Regions from separate parts of the Cellulomonas sp. C5510 genome, predicted to be linked through region 3. Evidence: predicted binding sites of a transcription regulator. Region 3 holds the regulator's gene; each other region holds the start of a gene.

Region 1 (5,224 bases), 1.9 Mb from region 3:
CCGACCGCGCGAACGGCAGCCGCGCCGGCGTCGTCATGCGCCGACCGGCTCGACGAGGAGCACCCGCTGCTGGCCGGCGACCCGCGTCAGCACGATCGTCGCCGGGACGGAGCCCCGCAGGTCGAGCTGCCGCCGGAGCTGCTCGGGCACCACCGCCGTGCCGCGCTTCTTGACGGTCAGCGCGCCGACGTCCCGTTCGCGCAGGTACGCCCGCAGTCGCTTCAGCCCGAACGGCAGGTCGTCCAGCACGCGGTACGCCGTGGCGGACGGCGTGGTGTGCAGCGCGTCCGAGGTCACGTACGCGATGGTGCGGTCCAGCAGGCGGCCCTGCACGTCGGCGACGACCTCGGCCACGAGCCCCGCGCGGATCACCGCACCGTCCGGTTCGTACAGGTAGGCGCCGACGGGCCCGACGGGCGGGTGCGGGTCGGTGGTCGCGGCACCGCCGCGCAGCAGCACCGACCCGCCGGAGCCCCCGAGCAGGAGCGCGGACCGTCCCGGCCCCTCCGGGGCGAGCGGGCCGAACCAGAGCCCGAGCTCGACCACGTCGCCGTCCACGGACACCCACTGCGCCTCGGCGTCGTCCGGCAGGGCGCTGTGCGGCACGCCGGGGCCGAGCTTGAGGCCCAGCGCGGGCACGCGCCCGCGCAGCGCCAGGACGGCGTCCAGCGGCGGGGCGTACGCCGACGGGTCGAACACGCGGCTGCCGCCCGCCGTGCGTCGGGCGGGGTCGGCGTACACGCCGTCGACGCCCTCGGCCTCCAGGTCGGTCGCCAGGCCGTCGCCGTGGCGCACCTCGGCCTCCGGGAAGTGGCGCAGGTTGACGGTCGCGAGCGCGGCGGTGGTCTCGTCCGCGTCGACGGCCAGCACCCGCAGCCCGACGCCCGCGAACGCCATCGCGTCCGCGCCGATCCCGGCCGTGAGGTCCGCGACGCGCTGCACGCCTGCGGCCTGGTACCGACGGGCGTGCTGCGCCGCGACGACCAGACGCGTGGCCTGCTCCAGGCCGGCGGGGGTGAACAGCATGCCGTCGGCGAACTCCCCGAGCTTGGCGTGCGCCCGCGCGCGCAGCCGGGACTGGGTGAGGGCGGCCGCGACGAGGTCGGCGGCGAACCCGTCACGCCGCAACCGCTCCGACAGCGCCATCGCGTGGTGCTCGTCGTACGGGGGCAGCGCCGACAGCAGGGCCCAGCCCTCGGGGCTGAGCAGCTTGGCGAGGCCGGACGCGTCCATGCCGCGATCCTCGCACGGCGCGCCCCCGCGGACCCGGCGCGGCCGGTCGGCGCTGGCACTCGCCTTGACCGAGTGCTAACGGGTTCCTAGAGTGCTGATCGGCACTCTCGTACCGGGAGTGCCAACCGCCCCGCACGGCCGCCGGCACCCGCGACGACGTCGGCCGTGAGCACGGTGCGGCAACGGACATCAGGCAGCACTCACACGCGAAGGGGAGGTCCGCTGTGTCGGTCTCCATCAAGCCGCTCGAGGACCGCATCGTCGTCAAGACGCTCGAGGCGGAGCAGACGACCGCCTCCGGTCTGGTCATCCCGGACAGCGCCAAGGAGAAGCCCCAGGAGGGCGAGGTCCTGGCGGTCGGCCCGGGCCGCGTCGACGACAACGGCAACCGCGTCCCGCTCGACGTGGCCGTCGGTGACAAGGTCATCTACAGCAAGTACGGCGGCACCGAGGTGAAGTACGACGGCGAGGAGTACCTGATCCTCTCCGCCCGCGACATCCTCGCGATCGTCACCAAGTGACACCGCGCCGGCCCTGAGCGGCCGGCCCGGTGACCAGGCCCCCCTCCGTCCGCGGAGGGGGGCCTCGTCGTGCACGGGCCGGTGGGCCGGCCGCGGCCGGCCCACCTCCCGGGCCGTGCGGTCGGCGTCCCGCCGTCGGCGGACGCGCGCGTCGGTCCCACGCGCACGACGAGGCCCCCTCCGCACGCGGATGGGGGCCTCGTCGTCGTGATCGGCGACCGGGCGGTATCGCACCGCGGCGGTCGCCACGTCAGGGGTGGGGTCAGACCACCTGGGTCCGGGTGCGCCCGGCGGCGAGGACGGCGGCGCGCTCGTCCTCGGACAGGCCGCCCCACACGCCGTACGGCTCGCGGACCGTGAGGGACTGCTCGCGGCACTCGTTGATGACCGGGCAGGTGGCGCAGATGGCCTTGGCCGCCTCGGCGCGGCGCCGACGGGCCGCCCCGCGCTCGCCCTCGGGGTGGAAGAACAGGTCCTGGTCGGCGTCCCGGCAGGCCCCCTCGTACTGCCACTCCCAGAGCTCCATCACGGGTCCCGGGAGGCGGGAGATCTCGGCCATGTGCTCCTCCATACCTCCGGCGGCGAGCCGCCGGGCTGATCGTGCGAGTGAGGCGGTTCGCCCGCCTCCTGGGACCTCGGTCCCTGGCGCGGCGTCGAACTGCACTGATGGAGACAGTACAACCGCGCCAGGAGTTGTTCAAGACCGTGTCGAGATCTCACGTGAAGCGATTTGTGGCTCACCTCACCTGCGATGACGCGATCCGGGCGCGAATCTCCCCGGGTGGGGCGCCTGCCGAACGCGTCAGCCGCCGGTGGAAACCGCGCCACATCCCCGGCACAATCGGCGGGGCGCGAAGACGACGGGCGCGGACGAGACGGACGAGATGCACAGCGACGACGGCGGCACGGCGGGGCAGGGACCGGTGGTGGGCCCGCACGCCACCGACGCGACGGATGCGGCCGACCCGTCCCACCCGGCCGAGCCGACCCACCCGGCCGAGCCGACCCACCCGGCCGAGCCGGCCGACCCGAGCCACCCGGCCGACGCGTCGCGACCGCCCGACCCGGCGGGGACGCCTGCCCCGACGCCGCCGACCGGGCTCCCGACCCCGGACGCCGGCGACGTCGCACCGACGCTGACCGTGGCCGCGGTCGCGGGTCGGCTCGGCGTCGCGCCCGCGACGCTGCGCACGTGGGACCGCCGGTACGGCCTCGGTCCGTCCGAGCACACCGCGGGCGCGCACCGCCGCTACAGCGCGGCCGACGTGGCCCGGCTGATGAGGATGCGGGCCCTCACGCTGGACGGCGTGCCGCCGTCGGACGCAGCGCGCCTCGCCCGGGAGGGCGTCGCCGCGGTGGAGCCTGCCGGGCGGCACCTGACCGCCGTGCCCGACGTCGGCGACGCCCCGGAGGGCACCCCGCCGGTCGCGGGCCTCGCCGGCGTGACGGCACTCGGCACCGTGCGGGTGCCGCCACGCGCCGGACGGCCCGCCACGCCCACCGCCGTGATCGACGCCGCGCTGCGGGCCGACGCCGGCGAGGTCGCCCGCCTGCTCGCCGTGCCCGCCGGCACCGACCTGACGCGGTGGTGGTCGGAGCTGGTCGCCCCGGCGCGCGCCGGGATCGCCTCCCGCACCGTGCTGGCGCGCCCCGGCGACGAGCCCGACGCGCTCGTGGTCGCCGCCGCGCTCGCGGTGCTCCGCGACCGGTCCGGGCGGGTGCCGGGGCACCCGTCCCGTCGGCGGATCGCGCTGCTGCTGGCCGCTCCCGGGGAGCCGAGGCCGCTGTCGCTGCACGTGCTGGCGGGGGCGCTGGCGGACGCGGGCGTGGACGCGCGCGTCGTCGCCGGGCCGACCGGGCGGCACCGGCTGCTGGAGATCACCGCGATGACGTCGCCGTCGGCGGTGGTGCTCACGAGCGAGCAGCCGGCCCCGGACCTCGCCACGCTGGCGGCGCTCGTGGAGCAGCACCCCGACCTGCCGGTCTTCGCGATGGTGCCCGACGAGGCGTCCCCGGCCGTCCCCCGCGGGCCGGAGGTGTACCGCGTCCGCACGGTCCCCGGTCTCGTGCACGAGGTGCTCGCGGTCTGCCGGTGACCGATCCGTGACCCGTTCGCGCTAACGTCGCGCCTGATCCGGCCGATACACCTAGAAGCCGGGTCCGTCAGGACCGGGCACAGGCGGAAGGCGGAGGTCGATGGCTGGCGTCGTGGTGTGCCACGGGTCGACGGCGGTGCGCGAGCGCATCGTCCTGACGGCACTGGGGGTCCCCGCGCTCGCTCCTGTCCGCGCCGCCGCCACGGTCGAGGAGCTCGTGACGCTCGCTCGCCGGGTGCCACCGACGATCGTGCTGCTCGACGCGCACCTGCCGTCGCCCGGCCCGGTCGAGGCGATCCGGCGGCTGCGCGCCGTGCCGTCCCAGTCGACGGTCGTCATGCTCGCGGTGCCGGGCGACGAGATCGCCCTGGACCGGGCGATCGCCCTCGGCGCGCGCGGCTACCTCGCCCCGGACGTCGGCCGGGCGGAGCTCGCCGCCGTCGCCGCCCACATCCTCGCCAGCCCGGCACTGCCCGCCGGCGTCCCGGACGCCGTGCCCGCGCACGGCGCCGTCGCCAGCGCACCCACGCCCGCCGTCGCCCGGGCGGACCTGCCGGTGCAGGCCGGCACCTCCCGGGACGAGGTCTCGCTCACCAAGCGCGAGGTCGAGGTGCTCGTCGGCATGAGCAACGGCAGGTCGAACGCGCAGATCGGCCAGGAGCTGTTCCTGTCCGAGGACACCATCAAGACCCACGCCCGCCGGCTGTTCCGCAAGCTCGGGGCGGCGGACCGGGCGCAGGCGGTCGCGATCGGGCTGCGGCGGGGCCTCATCCGCTGACCTGCCGGGGTCGCGCAGGTCCCGCCGGGAGGGCGTCGGGGTGCCGTCGCGAACCGCCGTATCATCGGGGGATGACCGACCTGGGTACCCCTGGATCCGCCGCGCCTGCCGACCCGTTCGGCTTCATCGGTCTCACCTACGACGACGTCCTGCTCCTCCCGGGCGAGACCGACGTCATCCCGAGCGAGGTCGACACCACGACCCGTCTCACGCGTGAGATCTCCCTGTCGATCCCGCTCGTGTCCGCCGCGATGGACACCGTCACCGAGTCGCGCATGGCCATCGCGCTCGCCCGCCAGGGCGGCATCGGCGTGCTGCACCGCAACCTGTCGATCGAGGCGCAGGCCCACCAGGTCGACCTGGTGAAGCGTTCCGAGTCCGGCATGGTGTCCGACCCCGTGACCGTGGGCCCCGACGCCACGCTCGCCGAGCTCGACGCCCTGTGCGCGAAGTACCGCGTGTCCGGGCTGCCGGTCGTGGACGAGGACCGCCGCCTGCTGGGCATCATCACCAACCGCGACCTGCGCTTCGTGCCGCCGGCCGAGTTCGCCACCCGCAGGGTGCGCGACACGATGACGTCGATGCCGCTGGTCACC
Region 2 (5,224 bases), 770 kb from region 3:
GGGCGGGGCTGGGCGGGGCCGGGCGGGGCCGGGCGGGGCCGGGCGGGGCCGGGCGGGGCCGGGCGGGGCCGGTGGACACACGACGGGCCGGCCACCCCCGGAGGGGTGACCGGCCCGTCGTGTGTGCGGTGCGAGCGCTCAGCGCCCGCGCGCGGCGTGGCTCAGAAGTCCATGCCGCCCATGCCGCCGGCGTCCGGGGCGGCCGGGGCGGCCTTCTCCGGCTTGTCGGCGACGACCGCCTCCGTGGTGAGGAACAGCGCCGCGATGGACGACGCGTTCTGCAGCGCGGAGCGGGTGACCTTGACCGGGTCGTTGACACCCGCGGCCAGCAGGTCCTCGTACACGCCGGTCGCGGCGTTCAGGCCCTGCCCGGCGGGGAGGTTGCGCACCTTCTCCGCCACGACGCCGCCCTCGAGGCCCGCGTTGATCGCGATCTGCTTGAGCGGGGCGTCGATCGCGACCTTGACGATGTTCGCGCCGGTCGCCTCGTCACCCGTGAGCTCGAGCTTGTCGAAGGCCACGGCACCCGCCTGGATGAGGGCGACGCCACCACCGGCGACGATGCCCTCCTCGACGGCCGCCTTCGCGTTGCGCACGGCGTCCTCGATGCGGTGCTTGCGCTCCTTGAGCTCGACCTCGGTCGCCGCGCCGGCCTTGATGACGGCCACGCCGCCGGCCAGCTTGGCGAGGCGCTCCTGGAGCTTCTCGCGGTCGTAGTCCGAGTCGGAGTTGTCGATCTCCGCGCGGATCTGGTTCACGCGACCGGCGATCTGCGCGGCGTCGCCGGAACCCTCGACGATGGTGGTCTCGTCCTTGGTGACGACGATCTTGCGCGCCTGGCCGAGGACCTCGAGGCCCACGGTGTCGAGCTTGAGGCCGACGGTCTCGGACACGACCTGGCCGCCCGTGAGGATGGCCATGTCCTGCAGCATCGCCTTGCGGCGGTCGCCGAAGCCCGGGGCCTTGACGGCGACGGACTTGAACGTGCCGCGGATCTTGTTGACGACGAGCGTGGCCAGGGCCTCGCCCTCGACGTCCTCGGCGACGATGAACAGCGGCTTGCCGGACTGGATGACCTTCTCCAGCAGCGGCAGCAGGTCCTTGACGTTCGAGATCTTCGACTCGACGAGCAGCACGTAGGCGTCCTCGAGGACGGCCTCCTGGCGCTCCGGGTCGGTCACGAAGTACGCCGACAGGAAGCCCTTGTCGAAGCGCATGCCCTCCGTGAGCTCGAGCTCGAGGCCGAGGGCGTTGGACTCCTCGACCGTGATGACGCCCTCCTTGCCGACCTTGTCGAGCGCCTCGGCGATGAGCTCGCCGATGGCGGTGTCGCCGGCCGAGATCGACGCCGTGGCGGCGATCTGGTCCTTGGTCTCGATCTCCTTCGCCTGCTCCAGCAGGGCGGCGGTGACGGCCTCGACGGCCTGCTCGATGCCGCGCTTGAGGGCGATGGGGTTCGCGCCGGCCGCGACGTTGCGCAGGCCCTCGCGCACGAGCGCCTGGGCGAGCACGGTGGCAGTGGTGGTGCCGTCACCCGCGACGTCGTCGGTCTTCTTCGCGACCTCCTTGACGAGCTCCGCGCCGATCTTCTCGAAGGGGTCCTCGAGCTCGATCTCCTTGGCGATGGAGACGCCGTCGTTGGTGATCGTGGGGGCGCCCCACTTCTTGTCCAGCACGACGTTGCGGCCCTTGGGGCCGAGGGTGACCTTGACGGTGTCGGCGAGGGTGTTCAGACCCCGCTCGATGCCGCGACGGGCCTCCTCGTTGAAGGCAATGATCTTGGCCATGGGGCTATCGATCCTTCACTCTGGCTCGTGGTTCGGCCGGTCGGTGCCCGCGACGGACGGTCGCGCCGGCCCGCCGGTCATGTCCCGTCGGGCGGTGCGACCTCACCGGGTCGGCCTGGGTTGTCATCCTGTCACTCTCGACCCGAGAGTGCTAACACCAATGGTTAGCACTCGACCCTGGTGAGTGCAAGGCGCTCCGCCCTCGGCGGACGTGGGCGGGCGCCCGCACGAGCCGCACGACGCGCCCCTCCGGGGCCGGTAGCCTGCCGCGCATGCCCGCCCGCCGCGCCACCGCCGTCGTGCTGCTGGCCGCGCTGGGCGCGGGGCTGGTGGCGTGGGGCTCGGCGGGCCCGCGCGACGCCTCCCTGCCGCTGTACGCCGCCGGCGTCGCCCTGGACGTCGACGGGGCCGTGGTCGACGTCCCGGTCGGCTCGGAGGTGGCCCTGCACGCGGGGACACGCGTGCTCGACGACCCCGGGAGCCGGGCGGACGACGTGCTCGCGGCGGAGCAGCGGGCGTGGCTCGCCTCCGGATCCCTGCCCGGCGGTGCGGACGGGCCGTACGCGGACATGGTCGCCGACGCGCTGCTGGACCTGCGCACCCTGCTGCTCGACGACGGTGCGGCGGTCGCCGCGTGGACCGACCGGTGGCGCTACGTGTGGCCGCGCGACGCGGCGTTCGTCGCGGTCGCGCTCGCGCGGACCGGTCACGGCGACGACGCCCTGGACGTGCTCGGGTTCCTCGAGCGGGTGCAGGCGCCCGACGGGTCGTTCGAGGCGCGCTACCTGCCCGACGGCTCGGGGCCGCCGGACGACCGCGCGCCGCAGACCGACGGCACGGGCTGGGCGCTGTGGGCTGCCGGCGAGGTGGTCGCCGCGCAGCCCGCGGACCGGCAGCAGCCGGTCGCCGAGCGGCTCCGCGGTCTCGTGACGCGGTCGGCCGCCGGCGCGGTCGCGCTGACCGCCCGCGACGGCCTGCCGCCCGCGTCCCCCGACTACTGGGAGGTGGCGGAGGACGAGCTGACCCTCGGGACGGTCGCGCCGCTGCTCGCCGGCCTGGAGTCCGCGCCGGCGCTCCTGGAGCTGCTCGACGAGGAGGAGGCGGCGGCCGCCGCGCGGGAGGCCGCCGGGCGCACCCGGGACGCCGTCGAGCGGGCGTTCGGCGACGACACCGCGTACGGCCGGTACGCCGACGGCAGCGTCGCGGACGCGGCGAGCGCGTTCGTCCTGCCGCCGCTCCAGCCGCGCCCGCTGGCCGGGGCGCTCGACGCGTGGCAGGCCTCGGCGGCGGCGATGGAGCGCCCGGCCGGCGGGCTGGCCCCCGGTGCGGCCTGGAAGAGCGACGGCATCTCCTGGACGCCTCAGACCGCGCTGTACGCCCTGGTGGCCGCGGAGAACGGCCGGCCGGACGACGCGCGGGCCCGGCTCGACTGGCTCGACGCCCACCGGACGCCGCTCGGCGCGCTGCCTGAGAAGGTGCTCGCGGACGGCTCGCCCGCGGCGGTGGCGCCGCTGGCGTGGACCGCCGCGTGCGTGGTGCTGGCCGTCGACGCGCTGGACGGCTGACCCGGCGCGCCGACGGCCGGGGCTCTCAGAGCGGGCGCACCTGCTCGGCCTGCGGGCCCTTGGTGCCCTGGCCGACCTCGAAGTCCACCGACTGACCCTCTTCCAGGGTCCGGTAGCCGTTCGTCTGGATGGCGCTGAAGTGGACGAACAGGTCCTGACCGCCGTCGGCCGGGGTGATGAACCCGTAGCCCTTCTCGGCGTTGAACCACTTGACGGTTCCCTGCGGCATGCGGTGCTCCTGATGACGACGTGACCGGTCGACGACGGCCCCCGTCCCCCGGCGGGCCGGCGGGCAGGCACCGCGACGCGCCGAGCGTAGCCGCGCCCCCTCACGGGCGGAAGAGGCGGGCGGACCCTCAGCCTGCGAAGTCGGCCAGCAGGAGCACCACGACACCCTGGTCCGCGACCTCGGCCGACTCGACCACGTTCGTCAGCCCGAGCGTGGCCGCGACCTGCTGCGCCGTGACCGCGAGGTCGGCGTTCGCGTAGAAAACCGTGGAGGCGGTGCTGCCGCCGGCGTTGCCGTTCCCGGCGGTGACGTCCGTGAACCCGGCGCCCTCGAGCTGCTCCGCGGCACCGCCCGCGAGGCCGCTGATGTTCGCCGCGTTGAGCACGCGGACCGGCACGGACAGGTCGGGGGCCGGGGGCGGCACCTCGTCCGCAGGGGGCTCCTCGGAGGTCTCCTCCGTCGGGGCCGCACCCGTGTCGTCCGGGCTGGCGGAGGGGCTGGACGGCGGGGGCGCCGAGGCGTTCGTGTCGTCGCCCCGGCCGATGACCGGCAGCGTGCCGTCCCAGGACGCGGCCCAGAGCACGGCGGACACGGTCAGGGCCGGCACGACCACGATCACGGCGACGAACGGCCACCACCGGCTCCACCAGCTCCGGGGTGCACGGTGCACACCGATCGGCGCGTCCATCGCCGGGCCGGCGTCGAACTCGTCCTCCGGGAAGCGGGAGCTGGCCTTGGTCACGGCGGACAGGCTAACGGCTCAGCCTGGCCGGACGGTCCAGCACGCCGCGCGGGTCAGGCGTCGGCGCCCAGGCGGCGGGCGGACCGCGCCCGCTGGCGGGTCGAGCGCATGCGGCGCAGCCGCTTGACGAGCATCGGGTCGTGCGCGAGCGCGGCGGGCGAGTCGATCAGCGCGTTGAGCACCTGGTAGTAGCGGGTGGCCGACATGTCGAACAGCTCGCGGATGGCCTGCTCCTTGGCGCCGGCGTACTTCCACCACTGCCGCTCGAACGCCAGCACCTGCTGGTCGCGCTCGGTGAGCTCGCCGTCGTCCGCGCCGCCGTCGACGGCGACGAGCGCGGGCCGGGTCGCCGTGCCGAGGTCGAGCCCCGCCGTCGCGTCCATCCGTGCCCTCCCGTGCTCGCTGCTGCGTGCTGCCACGCCTGCGGTCCGCCGCCCATCGTACGGCCGGAATGACACGGCTGTCATTCGTCGCGGGACGCCGGGCGGTGGTCCGCTAGCGTGGACGACCGTGAGCCCCGCCGCACCGCTGACCGAGCTCGTCGCCGCCGACTGGGCCGCCGCGCTCGCCCCCGTCGAGGACCGCGTGCACGCCGTCGGGGAGTTCCTGCGGGCCGAGGTCGCCGCCGGCCGGGGCTACCTGCCCGCGGGCCCGGACGTGCTGCGCGCGTTCACCCGGCCGCTCGCGGAGGTGCGGGTGCTGGTGGTCGGCCAGGACCCGTACCCCACGCCGGGTCACCCGATGGGCCTGTCGTTCTCCGTGCAGCCGCACGTCCGGCCGCTGCCACGGTCGCTCGCGAACATCGTCACCGAGCTCCAGGCCGACCTCGGCGTCGCCGCGCCCAGCACCGGGGACCTGTCCCCCTGGGCGGACCGGGGCGTCATGATGCTCAACCGCGTGC
Region 3 (5,224 bases):
CCCGGCGGGCGCGGCGCGCAGGGCCTCCTCCGCGATCCGCTGCTCCTTCGACCCGGGCACCAGGTGGTCGACCAGGACGCCGACGCGGCGGGACGGTTCGGGCCGGAACCCGCGCAGCGCGTCGACCAGGTGGTCCACGCCGTCGAGCAGCTCCACGACGACGCCCTCGGCGCGCAGGTCGTCACCCCACACCTTCTCCACGAGCTCCGCGTCGTGCTTGCCCTCCACCCAGATCCGGCTGCCGACGGCGACGCGGGCGCGCTGGTCGGGTGCGGCGACCGAGCCGGAGGCGGTGCGGCGCGGACCGGTGGGGGCGGCGGCGCGCGGCGCGACGAGCTCGACGGGCCGCCCGTCGACCCAGAACCCGGGGCCGAGCCGGAACGTGCGGGTGCGGCCCCGGCGGTCCTCGAGCACGACGACGTGCTCCCCGCCCGACTTCTCGACCCGGACCACCGCGCCGACCCAGCCGGTGGTGACCTCCTCGACGACCAGCCCGCGCTCGGCCGGGGTGGGGACGGAGGTCGGGCGGCGGTGCGCGCGGGCCGATCCGGCGGCCAGCACGTCGGGTCCGTAGCGGTCGGTCACCGCGGCAGCCTAGGTGCCGACCGCGCGGGGCCGTGGTACGACACGACGGTGACGTCCACCCCGCACCCGCAGCGTCCGACCGCGCAGCCGCCCGCCGCGCACCGGCCGGCCGCGCAGCCGCCGGCCGCGCAGGAGCCGGACCCCCACCGCTGGCGCGCGCTCGGCGTCTGCCTGGCCATCGGGTTCATCACGATGCTCGACGTCTCCATCGTCAACGTCGCTCTACCGTCCATCGAGCGCAGCCTCGACGCCGGCGCGAGCCAGCTCCAGCTCATCGTCGCGGGGTACACGCTGGCGTTCGGGCTGGTGCTGGTGCCGGCCGGCCGGCTCGGGGACGCCCACGGCCGGCGTGCGCTGTTCCTCGTGGGGCTCACCGGCTTCGCGCTGACCAGCCTCGGGGCGGGCCTGGCTCCGTCGGACGAGGTGCTCGCGACCATGCGGCTGCTGCAGGGCGCGAGCGCGGGCCTGCTGAACCCGCAGGTGGTCGGCACGATCCAGCAGCTGTTCTCGGGGTACGAGCGCGGCCGGGCGTTCGGGTACTTCGGCGCGACGATCGGGGTGTCGACGGCGCTCGGCCCGCTGCTCGGCGGGCTGATCATCCAGGCGTTCGGGGCCGAGCACGGCTGGCGCTGGGTGTTCTTCGTCAACGTGCCGGTGATCGCGGTGGTGCTGCCGCTGGCGTTGCGGTTCCTGCCGCGCGGCCGCCCCGGGACGTCCGCCGCGTCCGCGCGTCCGGGCCGCCCGCGGCTCGACGTGCCGGGTCTCGTGCTCGTGGCTGTCACGACGACGGCCGTGATGGTCCCGTTCGTCATCACCACCGGCGAGAGCGGCGACGACCCGGCGCGCTGGTGGTGGCTGGCGGTGGCGGCGGTGCTGGCCGTGGCCACGGTCGCGTGGGAGCGCGGGTACCAGCGCAGGACCGGGGCCGCCGTCCTCGACCCGCGGGTGCTGGGGGAGCCGTCGTTCCACAACGGGGCCCTGCTGGGCATGGCGTACTTCGCGGGGTTCACGGCCGTGTTCCTGGTGACCACGCTGTACCTGCAGCAGATCGCGGGGTTCACGCCGCTGCAGGCGGGTCTGGTCGGGATGCCGTTCGCGATCGCGTCGGCCGTGGCCGCGCAGCAGTCCGGCCGCCTGGTCGCGACGCGGGGCCGGGCGCTGGTCGTGGTGGGGCTGGTGCTCGTGCTCACGGGTCTCGTCGGCACGGACCTGGCGATCCGCCTGGTGGACCCGCCGGCGGTCGGCCTGGTGGTCGCCGGGACGCAGATGGTCGCGGGCGCGGGCAGCGGCCTGGTGATCTCCCCGAACCAGACGCTGACGCTCGCGCGCGTGCCGCTGGACCGGGCGGGCGTCGCGGGCAGCATGCTGCAGGTGGGGCAGCGGGTGGGGTCCGCGCTGGGTGTGGCCGTCGCGCTCTCGACGTACTACACCGCGCTGGCGGGCGGCGTGGAGGGGGGTGTCGCCGCGGGGCGCGCGCTGCTCGTGACGGTGTCGCTCGTCGCGGTGGCCCTGGCGGTCGGCGTCGTCGACCTGGTGGCGCGGCGGCGCGACCCGGAGGCGACCGGCGGGACGGCCGGACCCGGGGCCTCGGGCGCGGGCCGCAGGGCACCTGCCCGCGCGGCCGAGTAGAATTGGCACTCGCGTCCGGTGAGTGCCATCCCGGTGGTGCGTCCCGGCGGCCGCCGGACGGCGCGGCGGACGGGACGTGGGCGCCGGCGGACCGGGCGCGACGGACCGGGTGACAGGCATCGGGAGGTGGCGATGAGCGAGGACCGCAGGCTGGACGTGCTGCGCGCGATCGTGGAGGACTACGTCGCCACCCGCGAGCCCGTCGGCTCCCGCGCGCTGGTCGAGCGGCACGCGCTCGGCGTCTCGCCGGCCACCATCCGCAACGACATGGCCGCGCTCGAGGAGTCCGGCTACATCGTGCAGCCGCACACCTCCGCCGGCCGGGTGCCGACCGACAAGGGCTACCGGCTGTTCGTGGACCGGCTCGCGACCGTCAAGCCGCTGTCCGCGCCGGAGCGCCGGGCCATCGAGACCTTCATGGAGGACGCGGCCGACCTGGACGACGTGGTGGACCGCGCCGTCCGGCTGCTCGCCCAGCTCACGCACCAGGTGGCCGTCGTGCAGTACCCGTCGCTGCGGCGCACGGCCCTGCGGCACGTCGAGCTCGTCCCGGTCGGCGACCGGCACCTGCTCGTCGTCATCATCACCGACCACGGCCGTGTGGAGCAGCGCACCCTGGAGCTGGCCGAGCCGCTCGACGGAGCGGTCGTCGCCCGGCTGCGGGTCCGGCTGAACGTGGCGGCGGCGGGCCGCCGGCTCGCGGAGCTGGACGCCGTGCTGTCCGGGTTGTCCGACGAGTTCGAGCCCGTCGCGGCCCCGCTGGTCCGCGCCGTCGTCGCCGTCGTGGAGGACACGCTGGCCCGCGAGAGCGAGGAGCGCGTGGTGCTGGCCGGCACCGCGAACCTCGTGCGGGGCGGCGGCCAGGACTTCGCCCGCACCATCAGCCCCGTGCTGGAGGCGCTGGAGGAGCAGGTCGTGCTGCTGCGGCTGCTGACCGAGATGGCCGAGGACGAGGCGGCCGTGGCGGTGCGCATCGGCCGCGAGACCCAGCACGAGGGCCTCGTGGAGACCTCGTTCGTCACGACCGGCTACGGCGGGCCCGGCGACGGCGGTGGCGCCGCGGTCGCCCGGATCGGCTCGGTCGGCCCGCTCCGCATGGACTACCCCGGGACGATCGCGACGGTCCGCGCCGTCGCCCGCTACCTGTCCCGGATCCTCGCCGGGTGACCGGCCCCGACCGCACCACCCGCGCCCGCCCCCGCGGCGCCCCCGACCCGCGTCGACGCGCGCGACCGACAGGAAGTGACGAGTGAGCGACTACTACGAGGTGCTCGGCGTGGACCGCGACGCCACGCCCGAGCAGATCAAGAAGGCCTACCGCCGCCTGGCGCGCGAGCTGCACCCGGACGTGGCCGGTGCCGACGCCGCGTCGGAGGAGCGGTTCAAGGACGTCTCCCGGGCGTACGACGTCCTGTCCAACCCGGAGAAGCGCCGCATGTACGACATGGGTGCCGACCCGTCGTCCTCGGGCGGCGGCATGGGCGGGGGCTTCGGCTTCCAGGACATCTTCGAGACGTTCTTCGGTGCCGCTGCCGCGGGCGGGGCGCAGCGCGGCCCGATCCCGCGCGCCCGGCGCGGCCAGGACGCGCTCGTGCGGCTCGACATCGACCTCGCGGAGGCCACGTTCGGCACGCATCGCGAGGTTCCGGTGGACACCGCGGTGCTCTGCCCGACCTGCGGCGGCACGTGCTGCCGGCCCGGCACGTCGCCGCGCACCTGCGACGTGTGCGGCGGCCGCGGCAGCGTCCAGCGCGTCGCGCGCTCGTTCCTCGGCCAGGTCATGACCTCGCAGCCGTGCGCCGCCTGCCACGGGTTCGGCACCGTCATCCCCGAGCCGTGCACCGAGTGCGCCGGGGAGGGCCGCGTCCGGTCGCGCCGGGTGCTCGAGGTCGACGTCCCCGCGGGCGTGGACACCGGCACGCGCATCAAGCTCACGGCGCAGGGCGAGGTCGGCCCGGCGGGCGGCCCGGCGGGCGACGTGTACCTGGAGATCCGGGAGCGGCGCCACGAGTCGTTCGTCCGCGAGGGCGACGACCTGCACTGCACGCTGCAGGTCCCGATGACGGCGGCGGCGCTCGGGACGGTGCTCACGCTGGACACGCTGGACGGCCCTCAGGAGGTCGACCTGCGCCCCGGCACGCAGCCGGCGCAGGTGGTCACCCTGCGCGGGCTCGGTGTCGGGCACCTGCACGCCGGGGGCCGCGGCGACCTGCACGTGCACGTCGACGTCCAGGTGCCGACCGCGACGGACGACGAGCAGGCGGAGCTGCTGCGCCGGCTCGCGGCGCTGCGCGGGGAGGAGCGCCCGGAGGCGCGGCTGTCCGCGTCCACGCCGGGTGTCTTCGCGAAGCTGCGCGACAAGCTCGCCGGGCGCTGACACGTGACGGCACCCGTCTTCCTGGCCGAGCCGGGCGGTCTCGCGGCACTCGCGGCCGGCGACCTGTACCTGCTGGACGGCACCGAGGGCCGGCACGCGGGGGTCGTGCAGCGGCGGGCGCCGGGGGAGCGCGTCGACGTCGTGGACACGGCCGGCGTGCGGCTGGTCGGCGAGGTCGAGCACGTGGGCCCCGAGGGCGTGCACCTGCGCGTCCGGCACGTCGTCGTGGAGGCACCTCCCGCGCCGCGGCTCGTCCTCGTGCAGGCCCTCGCCAAGGGCGACCGGGACGAGCTGGCGATCGAGGCGGCCACGGAGGTGGGTGCCGACGGCGTCGTGCCGTGGCAGGCCGAGCGGTCGGTCGTCGTGTGGCGCGGGGACCGGGCGGCGAAGAGCCGCGCGCGCTGGCTCGGCACGGTGCGGACGGCGGCGAAGCAGGCCCGCCGGGCGCACGTCCCCGAGGTGGAGCTCGCGCTGGACTCCCCGGCGCTGGCGCGACGTGTCGGCGACGTGGTGGCCGCGGGCGGCGTCGCGCTGGTGCTGCACGAGGAGGCGACGGTGCCGCTGGGCGGGGCCGCGCTGCCCGCGGCGGGTGCCGGGACGGACGTCCTGGTCGTCGTCGGGCCGGAGGGCGGC
Region 4 (5,224 bases), 1.3 Mb from region 3:
CGGACGGTCGAGGAGTTCCTCGACGAGGGCGTGCGCGCGTTCCTGGCCCTGCGCGGCGACCCGCCCGCCGACGGGTCGTGGGCGCCGCACCCCGACGGGCTGCCGACCGCGAGCGCCCTGGTGGCGCTGCTGCGGGAGGTCGAGGCGCGGCGGTGCGCGTCCAGCCCGGCGCAGGCGGTCCGTGCCGCGACCCGGCCGCTGTCCGTCGCGGTCGCGGCGTTCCCGCGCGGCAACGCCGGGTCCGGAAGCACCCGCGAGCAGGACGTCGCGGCGCTGCTCGCCAAGCAGCAGGCCGGCGCGGACTTCGCGATCACCCAGGTGTTCTACGACGCCGAGTCGTACGCGGAGCTGGTCGCCCTGGCGCGGGACGCCGGCGTCACGATCCCGGTGGTCCCGGGGATCATCCCCACGACCGACCCCGCCCGGCTGCGGCGCGTGCAGCAGCTCACCGGCGTGGCCGTGCCCGCGTCCGTCCTCGAGGTGCTCGACGCCTTCGACCCGGACGACCCCGCGGAGGTCGCCCGGCGGCACCGGGCGGGCACGCGCCTCGGCGTGGACCTGGTCGCCCGGGTGCTCGACGGCGGCGCGCCCGGCGTCCACCTCTACACGTTCAACCAGCACGGCCCGGCGCTCGACCTGCTCGAGGGCGCGGGCCTGGGCGGCGACGCACCCCGGGCGCACAGCCGGGTCGCGACCGGCGCGCCCTCGACCCCGACCCCCGTCCCGACCACCTGAGGCGAGAGATGACCCACCTGACCCACCCGTTCCCCGCCGGCACCGTCCTGGGCTACCCCCGGATCGGGCCGCGCCGCGAGCTCAAGAAGGCCATCGAGGCGTTCTGGGCCGGCCGCACGACCGCCGACGAGCTGGAGGCGACCGCCGCCGGGCTGCGCCGCCGCACCCGCGAGCGGCTCGCGGGCCTCGGGCTCGACACCCGGCTGCCGGCCATCCCGAGCGCGTTCTCGTTCTACGACCACGTGCTCGACACCGCCGCGGTGCTCGGCGCCGTGCCGGAGCGGTTCGCGGACCTGCTCACCGCCGACGGCGGCCTGGACCTCGCGGGGTACTCGACGGTCGCGCGCGGCCGCGGCGCCGACCTGCCGCTCGAGATGACGAAGTGGTTCGACTCGAACTACCACTACCTGGTGCCGGAGATCGGCCCGACGACGGCGTTCCGCTACGCGGGTGACCGCCCGGTCCGCGAGCTCGCGGAGGGCCTCGAGGAGGGCGTCCTGACCCGGCCGGTCCTCGTCGGCCCGGTCACGTTCCTGGCGCTGTCGAAGCCGGCGGAGGGCTCCCCGGAGGACTTCCTGCCGATCGACCGGCTGCCGGACGTGCTGCCCGTCTACGCGGCGCTGCTGCGGGACCTCGCCGCGGCGGGGGCGACGTGGGTGCAGCTGGACGAGCCCGCGCTGGTGTCGGACTCGACGGGGGTGCCCGCGGACCGGCTGCTCGCCGCCGCGGCGGACGCGTACCGCGCCCTCGCCACGGACCTCCCCGCGTCCGAGCGCCCCGCCCTGCTCGTGGCGGCGCCCTACGGCGACCTCGGCGACGCGCTGCCCGTGCTCGCCGCGTCCGACGTCGACGGCCTCGCGCTCGACCTGGTGCGCGGCGCGGCCCCGGCGGGCGACGTCCCCGGGCTCGGGTCGAAGCTGCTGGTCGGCGGCGTGGTCGACGGGCACAACATCTGGCGCGCCGACCTCGACGCCGCGCTGGCGACGCTGGAGGGACTCGAGACGCTGGGCGCCGCGCAGGTCTCCGTCGCGACGTCCACCTCGCTGTTCCACGTGCCGCACGACGTCGACGACGAGCCGGCGCTCGACCCGACGCTGCGGTCCTGGCTGGCGTTCGCCGACCAGAAGGTCGGCGAGGTCGTCACGCTCGCGACCGGGCTGCGCGAGGGCCGTGAGGCCGTGCACGCCGAGCTGCTCGCCGCCGCTGACGCGCGCCGCAGCCGCGCCCAGGCGCCGGGCGTGGTGCGCCGCGACGTGCGGGACCGGCTCGCGGCGCTGCCGGAGGACGCGTTCCGCCGCGGCGACTTCGCGGAGCGGCAGGCCGCCCAGACCGCGCGCCTGCGCCTGCCCGTGCTGCCGACGACCACCATCGGCTCGTTCCCGCAGACGCCGGAGATCCGGGTGGCGCGCGCCGCGTCCGCCCGCGGGGAGCTGACGGCCGCGCAGTACGAGGACGCCATGCGGGCGGAGATCCGCCACGTCGTCGAGCTCCAGGAGCAGATCGGCCTGGACGTCCTCGTGCACGGCGAGGCCGAGCGGAACGACATGGTGCAGTACTTCGCCGAGAACCTCGACGGGTTCGCCGTCACGCAGAACGGCTGGGTGCAGTCGTACGGCTCCCGCTGCACGCGCCCGTCCGTCCTGTGGGGCGACGTCGCCCGCCCGGCGCCCATCACGGTGCCGTGGACGACGTACGCGCAGTCCCTGACCGCGAAGCCGGTCAAGGGCATGCTCACCGGGCCGGTCACGATCCTCGCGTGGTCGTTCGTGCGGGACGACCAGCCGCTGGCCGACACTGCGAACCAGGTGGCGCTGGCGCTGCGGGACGAGATCGCCGACCTGGAGGCCGCCGGCACCGCGGTCGTGCAGGTCGACGAGCCGGCGCTGCGGGAGCTGCTCCCCCTGCGGGCGGCGGACCACGCGGCGTACCTCGACTGGTCGGTGCGGTCGTTCCGCCTCGCCACGTCGGGCGTCCGCCCGGACACCCAGATCCACACCCACCTGTGCTACTCGGAGTTCGGCGAGGTCATCGGGGCGATCGACGGGCTCGACGCGGACGTCACGTCCATCGAGGCCGCGCGCTCGAAGATGGAGATCCTCGGGGACATCGCCGCGGAGGGCTACCCCCGCGGGATCGGCCCGGGCGTCTGGGACATCCACTCCCCGCGGGTGCCGAGCGAGGCCGAGGTCACCGAGCTGCTCACCGAGGCGGTCCGGGCGATCGACCCCGCGCAGCTCTGGGTGAACCCCGACTGCGGCCTCAAGACCCGGGGCTACGCCGAGGTCACGCCGTCGCTCGAGCACGTGCTGGCGGCCACCCGCGCTGTGCGCGCCGCGCTGTCCGTGCCGACGACGGCCTGATCCGCGGGCGCCCCCGCAGCACGGCGCCCCGGTCCCGTGACGGGACCGGGGCGCCGGTGTGCGGGCGTCAGGCGTCCGCGTGCTGGGCGTCGGCCGTGGCCTCGATGGTCGCCGGTGTCTCACCGGTCCGGACCTCGATGCGCCGCGGCTTGGCCTCCTCGGCCACCGGGATGGTCAGCGTCAGGACGCCGTCGGCGTACGACGCGTGGATGGCGTCCAGGTCGAGCCCGCGGCCGACCGTCAGCTGGCGGGCGTAGGTGCCGACCGGGCGCTCCTTGGCGAGCCACTGCACGCCGTCCTCCGTGCGTGCCGTGCGCTGCGCGCGGATGGTCAGGGTGCGGTCGTCCACGCTCACGTCGATCGAGCCCGGGTCGGCGCCCGGCAGGTCGACGTGCAGGACGTAGTGGTCACCGGCGCGGTACAGGTCCATCGGCATCGACGCCGCCGCGCGCTGCGAGCCGAGCACCTGGCCCATGAGCCGGTCCATCTCCTGGAACGGGTCGAATCGCGTAGCCACAGCCCGTCACCTCCTCGTCTCCGACGGGCCCCGGCCGGTCCGGGGCCATCGCGCTGCTCCGGCGGGCACACCCGCCGGAAGGGGCTACAGCTCCTGTTCTAGCACTCGGGCACCGGGAGTGCTAACCCTGTCGCGGCTCGTTCGCCAACAGATGAACTCCCAGGTCAGGGCACGGTCGGGAGGCGACCGGCCCCCTCGGTGGCCGCCGCCAGCGCAGACACGATCCGCACGTCGGCGTCCAGCCACGGCACCGTCAGCCACTCCCCGCGGCGCAGCCACCGGAGCTCGTCGTGCTCCACCAGCGGCTCCGGCTCGCCCGCGTCGACCCGTGCCAGCCACAGCCGCATCGTGTACCGGTCGGTCAGCCGCCAGCACCCCTCGTCCGGCCCGGCCAGCTCCGTCCCCAGCTCGACCGTCACGCCGAGCTCCTCGCGCAGCTCCCGGTGCAGCGCCGCCTCGGGCTCCTCGCCCGGCTCCACCTTGCCGCCCGGGAACTCCCAGCGCCCCGCCAGGCTCACGGGCGACCGGCGCCGGGCGGCCAGCAGCGCGCGCGGGTCGTCGAGGTCGTCGACGAGCGCCGCGGCGACGACGAGCACGGGCGGGGTCATGCGCCGATCCTGCCAGGCCCGGGTCGACGGACCCGCGGTGGCACGGACGTGGTCGGAGCCGCGGCTGCCCTCCGCGAGCCGGAGGTGCCCCCGATCACCCCACCAGCAGCAGGCCGCCGAGGCTGACGGCAGCGGCGACGACGGTCGACGCCGCGCCGAGCGCGAGGGGCCGTCCGCCGGTGCGGACCAGGCGCCCGACGTGGATCTGCGTGCCGAGGGCGGTCATCGCGGCGCCGAGCGCGAGGGTCGTCACGGGCTTCACCGCCGGCAGGACCGCGTCGGGGACGAGGCCGGCGGACCGCACCAGCACGGCCACGACGAACCCCGCGACGAACAGCGGGACGAGCGGCGCGCGACGGCCGGGTCCCGCGACGGCACCCCCGGCACGGCGGCGGACGACGCCGACACCGGCGACGAGCGGCGCGAGCAGCAGGACGCGCGCGAGCTTCGCGACCACGGCGACCGCGAGCGCGGCGGCGGACACGGTGCCCGCGGCGGCGACGACCTGGGCGACCTCGTGCACGGACATCCCGGCCCAGAGCCCTGCGGTGCGGTCGGTCAGCCCCAGCACGCCCGCGAGCAGCGGCAGCGCGACGATCGCGAGGCTCCCGTACACGGTGACCAGGGCGACGGCGGTCGCGACGTCCTCCTCGTCGGCATCGGCGACGGGGCTCATGCCCGCGACGGCAGCGGCACCGCAGATCGAGAAGCCGGTCGCCACCAGCAGGGTCAGGGCGCGGCCGACGCCGAGGCGCGGGCCGAGCCACAGCGTCGCGGAGAAGGTCGCCGCGACGGTGACGAGCAGGACCGCGACCTCGCGGGCGCCGAGGCCCAGCAGATCGCCCAGGGACAGCTGGAGGCCGAGCAGGACCACGCCGGCCCGCAGGAGGCGGCGGCTCGTCCAGGCGAGCCCGGGCTCGAGGGATGCCGGGACGGCACCCGCCGAACGGGCGACGGCGCCGAGGGCGATCGCGACGAGCAGGCCCGGCAGCACGGGGACGACC

Evidence for each region. The regulator HrcA, encoded in region 3, represses chaperone genes, less so after heat shock. The targets are predictions, from matches to a motif close to TTNGCACTCGNNNNNNNCGAGTGCNAA.
Region 1: groES (co-chaperone GroES) is a predicted target of HrcA. The motif match lies at 1,286-1,312, and genes of this name have one in related genera.
Region 2: groL (chaperonin GroEL) is a predicted target of HrcA. The motif match lies at 1,952-1,978, and genes of this name have one in related genera.
Region 4: K5O09_RS00360 (Hsp20/alpha crystallin family protein) is a predicted target of HrcA. The motif match lies at 3,711-3,737, and genes of this name have one in related genera.

Annotation. Positions count from the first base shown of each region.
Region 1 is NZ_CP081862.1:3,188,324-3,193,547, reverse strand. Features, by position in the region: gene K5O09_RS14655 (glutamate--cysteine ligase) at 1-37, opposite strand, end outside; gene K5O09_RS14650 (class I SAM-dependent methyltransferase) at 34-1,233, opposite strand; gene groES (co-chaperone GroES) at 1,458-1,754, shown strand; gene K5O09_RS14640 (WhiB family transcriptional regulator) at 2,017-2,313, opposite strand; gene K5O09_RS14635 (MerR family transcriptional regulator) at 2,639-3,850, shown strand; gene K5O09_RS14630 (response regulator transcription factor) at 3,951-4,628, shown strand; gene guaB (IMP dehydrogenase) at 4,700-5,224, shown strand, end outside.
Region 2 is NZ_CP081862.1:560,149-565,372, reverse strand. Features, by position in the region: gene groL (chaperonin GroEL) at 162-1,787, opposite strand; gene K5O09_RS02585 (glycoside hydrolase family 15) at 2,060-3,352, shown strand; gene K5O09_RS02580 (cold-shock protein) at 3,378-3,581, opposite strand; gene K5O09_RS02575 (LytR C-terminal domain-containing protein) at 3,709-4,323, opposite strand; gene K5O09_RS02570 (DUF3263 domain-containing protein) at 4,377-4,742, opposite strand; gene K5O09_RS02565 (uracil-DNA glycosylase) at 4,834-5,224, shown strand, end outside.
Region 3 is NZ_CP081862.1:1,330,562-1,335,785, forward strand. Features, by position in the region: gene K5O09_RS06035 (DUF3097 domain-containing protein) at 1-585, opposite strand, end outside; gene K5O09_RS06040 (MFS transporter) at 634-2,214, shown strand; gene hrcA (heat-inducible transcriptional repressor HrcA) at 2,347-3,381, shown strand; gene dnaJ (molecular chaperone DnaJ) at 3,464-4,591, shown strand; gene K5O09_RS06055 (16S rRNA (uracil(1498)-N(3))-methyltransferase) at 4,595-5,224, shown strand, end outside.
Region 4 is NZ_CP081862.1:76,451-81,674, reverse strand. Features, by position in the region: gene K5O09_RS00370 (methylenetetrahydrofolate reductase) at 1-735, shown strand, start outside; gene metE (5-methyltetrahydropteroyltriglutamate--homocysteine S-methyltransferase) at 744-3,095, shown strand; gene K5O09_RS00360 (Hsp20/alpha crystallin family protein) at 3,163-3,612, opposite strand; gene K5O09_RS00355 ((deoxy)nucleoside triphosphate pyrophosphohydrolase) at 3,777-4,220, opposite strand; gene K5O09_RS00350 (YeiH family protein) at 4,315-5,224, opposite strand, start outside.